Regions from separate parts of the uncultured Ligilactobacillus sp. genome, predicted to be linked through region 2. Evidence: predicted binding sites of a transcription regulator. Region 2 holds the regulator's gene; the other holds the start of a gene.

The links. The regulator NrdR, encoded in region 2, represses ribonucleotide reductase genes. The targets are predictions, from matches to a motif close to ACACNATATATNGTGT.
Region 1: nrdH (glutaredoxin-like protein NrdH) is a predicted target of NrdR. The motif match lies at 2,728-2,743, and genes of this name have one in related genera.

The regions. Positions count from the first base shown of each region.
Region 1 is NZ_CAQLEL010000150.1:19,347-25,375, reverse strand. Features, by position in the region: gene nrdE (class 1b ribonucleoside-diphosphate reductase subunit alpha) at 1-2,086, opposite strand, end outside; gene nrdI (class Ib ribonucleoside-diphosphate reductase assembly flavoprotein NrdI) at 2,076-2,450, opposite strand; gene nrdH (glutaredoxin-like protein NrdH) at 2,447-2,677, opposite strand; gene Q9Q35_RS11335 (LysM peptidoglycan-binding domain-containing protein) at 2,846-3,433, opposite strand; gene Q9Q35_RS11330 (acetate/propionate family kinase) at 3,673-4,848, shown strand; gene Q9Q35_RS11325 (ribose-phosphate pyrophosphokinase) at 4,927-5,898, shown strand; gene Q9Q35_RS11320 (PD-(D/E)XK nuclease family protein) at 5,985-6,029, shown strand, end outside.
Region 2 is NZ_CAQLEL010000114.1:42,564-48,592, reverse strand. Features, by position in the region: gene polA (DNA polymerase I) at 1-1,438, shown strand, start outside; gene mutM (DNA-formamidopyrimidine glycosylase) at 1,458-2,288, shown strand; gene coaE (dephospho-CoA kinase) at 2,285-2,890, shown strand; gene nrdR (transcriptional regulator NrdR) at 2,908-3,378, shown strand; gene Q9Q35_RS08240 (replication initiation and membrane attachment family protein) at 3,396-4,766, shown strand; gene dnaI (primosomal protein DnaI) at 4,784-5,713, shown strand; gene thrS (threonine--tRNA ligase) at 6,009-6,029, shown strand, end outside.

The sequences.
Region 1 (6,029 bases), on a different contig from region 2:
GTTTGTGGTGAGCATAGTTACGTAGGATCGAGAGGTCACGGGTCGTCATCTTATCAGTCCGCCCATTTTTCCATTCATAGAGTCCAGTTGGGATCGAGGAACGCATAAAGAGCGTTAAACTCATTCCTTGATCAACGTGTTGTTGTGCGGCTGCATAAGTATCGATCACTTTACGCATGTCTAGATCGTAAGCCGAAGTGTAGTATGGTAAAGTTTCGTTTGAAAGATATGGTGCGGGATAATAAATTTTACCGATCTTTCTTTCTTGGCGTTCTTCGATCTTGTTGATGATCGGCTGAAGTGATGCAGTCGTATCGTTGATATATGAGATCGAGCCATTTGGTGCTACGGCTAAGCGGTTTTGATGGTAAAGCCCATCTTGTTTGACTGCTTGACTCAATTTTTCCCAATTAGCTTTAGTTGGAATGAAGATATCTTTGAATAGCGCTTTGACCTTTTCAGAATGTGGTGTAAAGTCTGTGGTCAAATACTTAGTGAAGTATTTACCATTAGCGTAATCACTTTCTTCAAAACCAACAAAGCTAGTTTGGCGTTCTTTAGCGATCTTATTGGAAGCAACTAAGGTCCAGTAGTTGAGCAACATGAAGTATAAGCTGGTGAATTCCAAAGCTTCTGGTGAGCCATAGTGCATTTGGTTTTTAGCTAAAAAGGCGTGTAAGCCCATAGCGCCTAGACCGATCGTGTGCGCTTGGCGGTTACCGTGTTGCACAGATGGTACGACATCGATTTCTGAGTGATCGGTCACAAAGGTCAAAGCCCGTGTCATGGCTTCGACAGACTGACCAAAATCAGGAGATCCCATCAAGTTAGCGATATTGGTCGAGCCCAAGTTACAGCTGATATCAGTTCCTAAAACATCATAACCTTGTTGATTGTTGACTAAAGATGGTGTTTGAACTTGCAAGATCTCAGAGCAAAGGTTGCTGGTGATGATCTTACCTTTGATCGGGTTAGCCTTATTAGCGGTATCGACATTGACAACATAAGGATAGCCAGATTCTTGTTGTAATTTTGAGATCTCTTCTTCGAGCAAGCGAGCGGGGATCTTCTTTTTAGCGATATCAGGATCGTTGACCAAGTTATCGTATTCTGCGGTAATATCGACGTAAGAGAAAGGAGTACCGTATTTTCTTTCGACATCATATGGATCAAAGAGATACATATCAGCGTTTTGCTTGGCTAATTCGTAGAACTTATCGGGTACAAGCACACCTAAAGATAGTGTCTTGACCCGGATCTTTTCGTCGGCATTTTCTTTTTTGGAAGCTAAGAAGTCGATGATATCGGGATGGAAAACATTTAGATAAACGACACCAGCGCCTTGACGTTGACCTAACTGATTGGAGTAAGAAAAACTATCTTCGAGTAATTTCATGACAGGTACGACTCCAGAAGCAGCGCCCTTGATCCCTTTGATCGGTGCTCCAGCTGAACGAAGATTACTCAAGGTGATCCCGACACCGCCTCCGATCCGTGAGAGTTGAAGTGCAGAGTTGATCACTCGTCCGATCGAATTCATATCATCAGTAACTTGTAAAACAAAACAAGAAACCAATTCACCACGTCTAGCACGTCCTGCATTCAAAAAGCTTGGAGTTGCTGGTTGATAGCGTTGGTGAACGATCTCATCGGCTAGTTGAAGCGCTAATTGTTCATCACCGTCAGCAAAGTACAAAGCATTGATCGCGGCTCGATCGATGAAGCTTTCCAAGTAATAACTGCCATCATCAGTTTTTAGCGCATATTGGGTGTAAAACTTGTAAGCTGCCATAAAGGTCTTGAAACGAAAATCAGCTGCTTCTAATTGCGCATAGAGCTTTTCAATAAAGGCAAAATCGTATTTTTGGATAAATTGTGTTTCAAGATAATTATTGTCTAGCAAATAGTCAAAGCGTTCTTTAAGTGAAGCAAAGGTCATCGTATTAGGAATGACATTTTCCTTGAAAAAGGCGTTTAAAGCTGCCTTGTCTTGGTCGAGTTGGATCTGACCATTTAAAGGAATGTTGACTCGGTTGTTTAGGTCGTAGTACGTAACGTTATTGATATCGATATCTTTAAGACTCAAGTTTATTCACCGCTTCCTTGAAATTTTGGACGTCTGTGGGTGTTCCATTGAATTCAAATGAATAGATCACTGGAACATTAAATTTTTTAGCCAAGTTTTTGGCTGTAAAAATAAATAACTCTGCAAAATTACGGTTGCCGGTCCCGACGATCCCTTTTAATGATGCAGCGTTATTTGCGTATTCTAAAAATTCAGTCACAGGGTAAGTGATCTCATCTTCGTAGGTCGGTACGATCAAGACGAATGGTTCATTTACCATAAAAAGTGGGTCCACCGGATCGATCTCAGTGGCATCGACGGTAGGCCCAAGTTTTTTGATGAAGCGTCGGGTCTGCCCGGTGACGCTAAAATAGATTATTTTCATTGAGCTGCCAGCTTCTTTAAGAGATCAGGTCGGAAACCGTTGATGATCGGTGCGTGATCTTGTTCTAATACTGGAACTGTGCGTAACCCCTTTTCTTTTAGGTAGTTGATATATTCTGGATGATCGGAGATATTATGTTCTCCAAATTCAATATTATTCTCCATTAAAAACTTCTTGGTCATCTTGCATTGGATGCAGTTATCTTTGGTATATAGATCTAAAGCCATCAGAATAAAACCCCTTCTAATTTGATTGTGATATCAGTATACCACAATTTACACAACATGTAGTATAAATTTTGCTCTGCTAATCGCTAGATATTGTGTTATTGGCTCAACCACGCAAAAAACGGACTCAAAATTTTTTGAGTCCGTAAAGTTATATTTAAATCGATATTAGTACCAGCCGTTAGCAAGCCAAAATGACTTAGCTGCTTGCCAAGAACCATAACGATTTGCAACATAGTTATCAGCTACACGTTCTTGGTTTTCTGGGGAGTAATCTCCACCCAAGTAAGAATTAGTCAATTGATATTTACCGTAGTAACGGCCGTTTTGAGCAGTATAAGAACCACCTGATTCAACGTTAGCGATCCAAGCTTTAGCACTTGCTTCAGCATCGTTTGATGGAGTTTGTGGAGCAGTTGTTTGCACTTGTTGTGTTTGTTGTTGAGGTTGTGCTTCTTGGACTTGAGTTTGAGCTTGTGGAGCTGCTTGTGCAGGTTGAGCTTGTTGTTGTGCAGCTTGGGAAGCGTCAGCTAAAACGTTGCTACCGACTTCTAAGCGTTGACCAACGAAGATCAAGTTTACATCTTGTAATTTATTAGCTTGTTGGATCGCATCGATCGTTGTGTTGTATTTAAGGGCTAATTCAGATACTGTATCGCCAGCTTTAACGACAACTTCATCAGCATTTGCTGTTTGCCCTAATGCAACTAAACCAGATAACGCGGCAGCTCCCGTAATAACTTTCTTCATTTCCATAAGTAAACTCTCCTTAAAAAAATATTTAATATTTACTTGCTTTTCATTTATCTACACTAGCAGTATACATTTTTTATATAACATACATATTCCGATAAAATTACAATTTGTCACGTTTATGTAACAAATAGATTAATTATTGTCAAATTCCACAAAAATAGAATCCATGTGGGAAAATAAAGCATCTTTTTGAATTTTACTTTTTAAGTTATACTTAAAAGTATCGGAGGTGCGCAGAAATGCCTAAAATTTTGTTAATGAATGCCGGAAGTTCATCAGTTAAATGGAAATTATTTGAATTGACCGATGAATCAGTCGTCGCTAAGGGCTTGGTGGAGCGGATGGTAGCGCCAGGTTCAAAGTTTGAGATCAAATATGGAGATCAGACGTATCAAGAAACACAAGATAACCTGTCTTATGAAAAAGCAGCTGAAATGATCATTGAAAAGATCCAAGAATTAAAGATCACATCTTTAGCTGACATTAAATGTGTTGGGCACCGTGTCGTAGCTGGGGGAACAAAATTTACTCAAGCTACTAAGATGGATCAAGCAACGATCAAAGAAGTCCTAGCATTGAGTGACCATGCTCCATTACATAATCCAATGGAAGCAAAGTACATCGAATTGATGCAACAAGTCATGCCAGACACACCACAATATGCGGTCTTTGACAGCCAATTTTTTACCCAAATGCCAGAAGAAAATGCGATCTTTAGTTTACCATATGAGTTGACGCAAAAATATGGGATCAGACGCTATGGCGAACACGGGATCAGTCATGAATATTTGGCTCAAAAGACAGCTGATCTTTTGGAAAAACCACTGGCTGATCTCAAATTGATCACTTTGCACTTGGGTAGTGGTTCATCTGTTTCAGCCGTTAAAGATGGAAAAGCATTTGCCAGTTCGATGGGCTTTACGCCTTTGACAGGGCTAACGATGGGGACTAGGGCTGGTGATGTCGATCCTTCGATCGTGCCATTCTTAATGAAGAAACTCGATAAAACAGCCGATGAAGTGCTTGAACTCTTTAACCAAAAGTCGGGATTATTAGGATTGTCGGGCTATTCGGATGATATGCGTGATATCAAAGCTAATCAGGTAGATCAACGTTGCAAGTTAGCCTTAGATATTTACTTAAATAAGATCGTGTCCTATGTCGGAAGCTATTTTGCCCAATTAGGTGGAGCCGATGTGTTGGTCTTTGCCGGTGGGATCGGGGAAAACAACCCGTGGTTACGTGCTGATGTTTGTCAACGCCTAGCTTGTTTAGGTGTCCAATTAGATCAAGAGCTAAATGAAGCTGACCATGAAGGTGTGATCTCAACTGAAAACTCAAAAGTCAAAGTGATGCTAGTTCCAACTAACGAAGAGCTCGCAATGGTCCAACAGATCAAGGCCCAACTAGACTGATAATTATGTTATAATCAACATATACTGTGTCTCTAATAATCAAGCTAAACGGTAATTAGACAAAATCTGGAGGAATTTATGGAAAAAATGCAAGAAAATGCAAATATCAAGTTATTTGCATTGAATTCCAATCAAGCGTTGGCACAAAAAATCGCAGATGGACTGGGGATCAAGCTGTGTGATGCCTCGGTCAAACATTTCAGTGATGGTGAGATCCAAATCAACATCAATGAAAGTGTGCGGGGAGACGATGTGTTCATCGTGCAATCAGTCGCTGATCCGGTCAATGAAAACTTTATGGAATTGATGGTCATGATGGATGCGTTACGACGCTCCAGTGCTGGTTCGATCAATGCAGTTATTCCTTATTATGGTTATGCACGTGCTGACCGTAAAGCACGTTCGCGTGAACCGATCACAGCCAAGATGATCGCTAATTTCATCACATTAGCTGGGGCAGACCGAGTTGTGACAATGGACCTACATGCAGGTCAGTTACAAGGCTTCTTCGACATTCCAGTGGATCATTTATTAGCGATCTACGAACAAGCTGCTTACTTTAAGCAAAAGGGCATTTGTGAAGATGTCGTTGTCGTAGCGCCTGACCATAATAGTGTTAAAGGGGCAAGAAATCTAGCTGATCTCTTAAAAGCACCGATCGCGATCGTTGATAAACGCGATGATACTCGTTTAGATATCGAAAATTCTTCGATCATTGGTGATGTCAGTGGTCATAACTGCATCGTCTTTGATGATATGATCGATACCGGTGGTAAGATGGCCGATGCAGCGGCAGCTTTGGACAAAGCAGGTGCACGTGAGATCTATGCTTGTGCAACGCATCCGGTCTTTTCAGGAAGTGCCGTCGAAGAGTTAGAGGAATCACCATATAAAGAAGTTGTGGTAACAGATACGATCGCGATCCCAGAAAACAAGCAATTCTCCAAGCTAAAAGTTTTATCGATCGCACCGATCTTTGCTAAAGCAATTTCTTTGATCTATCACAATCGTTCGGTAGATAGTTTGTTCAATAACAACGATAATATTTAAAGTAAAGGGGTTCTGTTTTAAACAGAGCCTTTTTTGTTTTGCTTTGATATAATTGGTGTAAATTACATTTAGGAAGGAAAAAAGTTATGAGTTTGAATTTTGTGCTAGGCACAGCGGCTAAAGATCACCAA
Region 2 (6,029 bases):
TCTGCTAAATACAAGTGATAACAGCAATGATCTGGGTAATTTAGCCAAGCGCCATGATCACTTCGATGTTTTGACTGATGAAGAAGTCTATGGAAAAGGGGCCAAGCGCAAAGTCCCAGCCGATGATACGACATATTTTGAGCATTTAGCGCATAAACTAAAAGCTATCTCAGATCTAGAAGATAAGTTGATGAAAGAGCTAGCTGAAAATGAGCAAGAAGATCTTTATTTTGAGATCGAACGCCCACTTTCTTTAGTCTTAGCGCAGATGGAGATCGCTGGGATCAAAGTCGACCGTGAACGCTTAGATATCATGCAAAGTGAATTTAAGGAACGTTTGAGTGAGTTAGAACAACAGATCTATAACGAAGCTGGTGAGAAATTCAATATCAATTCACCTAAGCAACTTGGGGTGATCTTGTTTGAAAAATTAAAATTGCCGGTCGTCAAAAAGACTAAAACAGGTTACTCAACGGCTGTAGATGTCTTAGAAAAATTACGTGGGATGTCACCGATCATCGATGATATTTTAGCTTACCGTCAATTAGCTAAATTACAATCGACCTATGTTGAAGGCTTATTAAAAGTTATCGCAGCTGATGGTAAGGTCCACACACGTTATACACAAACTTTAACGGCAACGGGTCGTTTATCATCAGTTGATCCTAATTTGCAAAACATCCCCGTTCGTTTAGAAGAAGGGCGTAAGATCCGGCAAGCTTTTGTACCAAGTCATCCAGATTGGGAGATCTTTGCTTCTGACTATTCTCAGATCGAGTTACGGGTCTTAGCCCATATTTCAAAGGATCCACATATGCAACAAGCTTTCAAGGATGATTTTGATATTCACGCTAATACTGCGATGCGTATTTTTGGACTAGACGATCCAAGTGAAGTTACGGCTAATATGCGTCGCCAAGCTAAAGCGGTCAACTTCGGGATCGTTTATGGGATCAGTGATTTTGGTTTGGCCCAAAGTATCGGAAGTACGCGTAAGCAGGCAAAAGAATTTATGGAGACGTATCTAGCCTCATTTCCTGGAGTCCATCGATACATGCAAGATATCATTGAGAGCGCGCGCCAAAAAGGCTATGTTGAAACACTTTTCCATCGTCGGCGGTATCTTCCAGATATCAAGAGCAGAAATTACAACTTGCGCTCATTTGCGGAACGGACTGCGATGAATACTCCGATCCAAGGGAGTGCAGCTGATATCATCAAAGTTGCAATGATCAATATGCAACAAGCCTTAAAAGATGCGGGCTTAGAAGCCAAGATGTTGTTACAAGTACACGATGAGTTGATCTTTGAAGCACCTAAAGCAGAGATCCCTAAATTAAAAGAGTTGGTACCAAAGATCATGGATTCGGCTGTTGAACTTTCGGTCCCATTGAAGGTCGAAAGTGCTAGTGGTAAGACGTGGTTTGAAACTAAATAATATAAGATGAGGTGAAAAAATGCCAGAGTTACCAGAAGTAGAGACAGTTCGTCGCGGTTTGGAAAAATTAGTTTTAGGCCAAAAGATCGCACGAGTCGAAGTTTTATATCCTAAGATGATCGTTGGTGATGCTGACGATTTTAGAGATAAATTAAAAGATCAAACACTTGAAAAGATCCAACGTCGGGGGAAGTATTTGCTCTTTAGATTTTCAAATGATCTTACCGTCGTCTCCCATTTGCGCATGGAAGGTAAGTTTTATGTCAAAGAAGCGATTGATCCAGTCGATAAGCACACACATGTCATCTTTTATCTAGCCGATGGCCGTCAGTTGCGCTATAACGATGTCCGTAAATTTGGGCGGATGCAATTAGTCAAAACGGGCAGTGAAGAAAAGCTGCCTGGTTTGGCCAAATTGGGGCCTGAGCCAGTAGATGAAACTTTTAAAGTTGCTGATTTTTATCAAAAGCTACAAAAAAAGAAGAAAAATATCAAGACTGCCTTACTTGATCAGACCTTGGTCACTGGGCTAGGCAATATCTATGTTGATGAGGTATTGTGGCAAAGTAAGATCCATCCTGAGACGTCATGTCAAAAATTGACCTTAGAACAAGCATCGACACTGCATGATAATATCATCACTGAATTAGCTAAAGCGATCAAAGCTGGTGGAACAACGATCAGAAGTTACACGGATGCTTTCCAAAAAACGGGCGCTTTTCAATTTGAACTAGATGTTTATGGGCGAACCAATGAGCCGTGCAAACGTTGTGGTACAAAGATCCAAAAGATCATTGTGGGACAACGGGGCACGCATTTTTGTCCGCATTGCCAGCAGGTGGTAAAATGACATATATTTTAGGCTTGACTGGCGGGATCGGAATGGGCAAAACGACGATCAGCAATTTTTTACAAACATTAGGTTTTAAGATCCTCGATGCTGATGTGATCGCCCGAAAAGTCGTTGAACCAGCGACTCCTGGTCTAGCTGAACTACAAAAAACATTTGGACCTCAGATCATCCAAACTGATCAGACTTTAGATCGGGCTAAGCTCGGTAAGATAGTCTTTAGTGATCCTAAGAAATTAGCTCAACTAGACCAGATCATGCAGCCATTGATCAGAGCTGAATATGAAAAACAGCTGACCTTAGCTGAGCAAAAAGGCTGTAAAGTAGTTGTGATCGATGCCGCTTTATTATTTGAAAATGGTTATGCAGATCATTGTGATGCAGTTATCAATGTTGAAGTTCCTAAAGCAGTCCAATTAAAACGGATCATAGAACGCGATCATTTGAGTGAAGAGGCGGCACTTGAGCGGATCACTAGTCAGATGTCTGCTGAAAAAAGGCGAAAATTGGCTACAATTACAGTAGATAGTTCGGGAACAGTTGAAGAAACGCAAGCGCAAGTGATAAAATGGCTAGAGATAAATAATTTAATCGAAAATTAGGCAGCGAGGTAAAGATTATGAAGTGTCCAAATTGTCATCAAAATGGATCACGTGTAGTGGATAGCCGTCCCGCCGACAATGGACATGCCATTCGGCGCCGGCGGGAATGTGAAAATTGTGGTTTCCGTTTTACTACATTTGAAAGAGTAGAAGCAGCGCCACTATTAGTTATTAAGAAAAATGGTGCCAGAGAAGAATTTAATCGTGAAAAAGTTTTGCGGGGTGTCATGCGAGCGGCTGAAAAACGACCCGTTGCAATGGATGAGATCCAAAATATCGTCGATCAAGTCGAAACAAAGATCCGTGCCGTCGGAGGTAATGAAGTTTCCAGCCAATTGATCGGTGAATATGTGATGGAGATCTTAGCAAATGTCGATGATATCGCCTATATCAGATTTGCTAGCGTCTATCGTGAATTTAAAGATATGGCATCTTTTGCAAAGGAATTGCAAGACTTGATGGCACGTGACAACGAAAAAAGTAAGTAGTAGGGGGATGTTAGGCGATGAGTGAAGGATTAAGGCAGATGTCGCCTAAGGATGGTTACGTTGTCAATACTAAAGCCCATATCGGTTCGACAGAGTTCAAAGTCATTTTAAAGCTCTACCAGCCGTTGATGGGCGTCAATGCTTATGGTATTTATTCACTATTAGCGACTAAAGTAGCTCAAACACCAGATCTGTTAGCGCGCCGGATGCATAAAGAGCTATTGGATATTTTGAGTTTAGGTTTACGTGACTTTTACGAAGCCCGGATCAGATTAGAAGCACTTGGACTATTGAAGACATTCGTTCAAAAAGATGAACTTGGTCAAGTGTTTATCTATGAGTTACAAGCCCCTTTGAGTGCCGAAGATTTCTTTAAAGATGATCTCTTGAGCATGCTTTTAGCCGATTCATTAGGGCAGATCCAATATGATGAGTTGAAACAAGAATTTGTCAAACCAGCTTTCACATATGCTAATGCTAAAGAGGTCACCAAGTCGCTTCTAGATGTTTTTACCGTGAAAAAAGATACGTTGCTCAAAAATTCACAGGTAAAAGCGCCAGCTAAACCGACTAAAAATTTTGTCGATTCAGTCGAAGTTGATCTTGATGTGGAATACTTAAAAGAGCTTTTAGCCCAGTCTTTTGTGCCTGCAACTGAGATCAGCCGTTCACTTGAGACCTTAAAGTCGATTGCTTTATTGTATGGTCTAAATGAACTAGAACTCGTCAAATTGCTTGAACAAGCGCTAAATGTCAAGGACGATAAAGTTGATCTTGAACTTGTCAAAAAATTAGCCACACAGCAATTTGATCGGCAATTTAAAGAGATAACCCCTAAAGAGTCTAAAGTGACTGCATCGATCGATCCGGAGGTAAGTGCGGAATTGACGCAAACTGACTTAGCACTGATCGCTGTTTCAAAACAATATCTGCCACTTGAATTTATCGAAGAACTCAAACGGCAAAAGAACAGTTTTGTGACTAATCTAGAGCGTTATACGGTCAAAAATTTGGTGGAAAAACAAGTGTTGCCAAATGCAGTGATCAATGTCTTGTTACACTATTATTTGATCGCGCAAAATAACACGATGCTAGAAGATAAAGTCGCTAATCGTTTTACTAAAGCCGCAGCAAAATTGGCAGAAAAAAAGATAACAGCTCCAGAAGAAGCCATGCTTTATATGCGTAAGGCTAACCAGAAAGCACGAAAAGAACAGCAACAAAAGCCATATTATGCGCGAAAGCAACAGATCGTACAAAAAGAAACGCTCCCTGAATGGGCAAAAGATAAAAAAGAAGGATCGAAAGCTAAGCCAACTAAAGAAGATAAACAGGTATTAAATGCCCAGATCGACGAATTATTGGCACAACTAGAACAAAGTGAATAGAAAGGTAGGTGGCTAGGATGGAAGATCTAGGTAAAAATTTGACTGAGCAGATGCAAAGAAATAATTGGAATGAGCGCTATCAAAAACTGATCACTGAGATCTTACAAGATACCGAGGTGCGTACTTTTTTGGCTGAGAACAGTCAAACTTTGACACAAGAAGATGTGATGAAAAGTGCGAGTAAACTATATGAATTTGTAACTTTAAAAAAGCAGATAGCTCAAGGTAAACAGACTTTTGCGCCAGGTTATCTACCAACACTTGCGATCAGCAATCATCGGATCGAAGTCGTGTATGTCCCTACAGCTGAACTCAAAGCTAAACGAGAACAAAAAGCCTTGGAAGCGCGCGTTAAGACGATCAATTTACCGCGTAGTGTTCGGAAAGCACAATTAAAAGATTATGAGCGCAGTGATGAACGCATGGAAGCTTTAAAAGCTGCCTTATCTTTTATCACTAGTTATACAAAAGATCCTAAAGAATTTCACAAGGGCTTGTATCTAGAAGGAAGTTTTGGTGTAGGTAAGACCTATCTTTTAGCAGCGATCGCTAACGATCTAGCTAAGAGGGGTTATCAAACGACTTTGGTGCATTTCCCATCGTTTGCAGTTGAGATCAAAAGTTCGATCGGTAAAAATCAAACGACAGAGTATATCGATAGTTTAAAAAAGGCACAAGTCTTGATGATCGATGATATCGGTGCTGATTCTTTGAGCAGTTGGCTAAGAGATGATGTTTTAGGTGTCATCTTACAATACCGGATGCAAGAAGAACTACCGACCTTTTTTAGCTCTAATCTCTCATTGGCACAGCTAGAACAGCAGTATTTGACGGTCAATAATCGTGGCGAGGCTGAACCATTGAAAGCTAAGCGCATTATGGAACGGATCAAGTTTTTGGCCGATGAGTACCATGTTGTAGGAAAAAATCGCCGAAATCCGGAATAATGACTTGAAATTGAAGAAGTTTCGTGCTTAAATAGGAATTACATTAAGTAAAAGACAAACGGCAAATCAATTCAGGGAAAGAGACCCTTGACTGCAAGTCTCTTAAAGAGGAGCTTACCACTTTTATCACGATAGCCTACTGCAAAGGTAGGACGGCTCGTTTCCGTTATCGACGATCAAGAGAGGGTCAACTGACCTTGAAATTGGGTGGAACCGCGTTAAAGACGCCCCTAGTGTTAAATGTAGCACTAGGGGCGTCTTTTATGTCTTGGTAAAAATCAAGGAGGATCATATAATGTCAGAGATCAATGTTAAG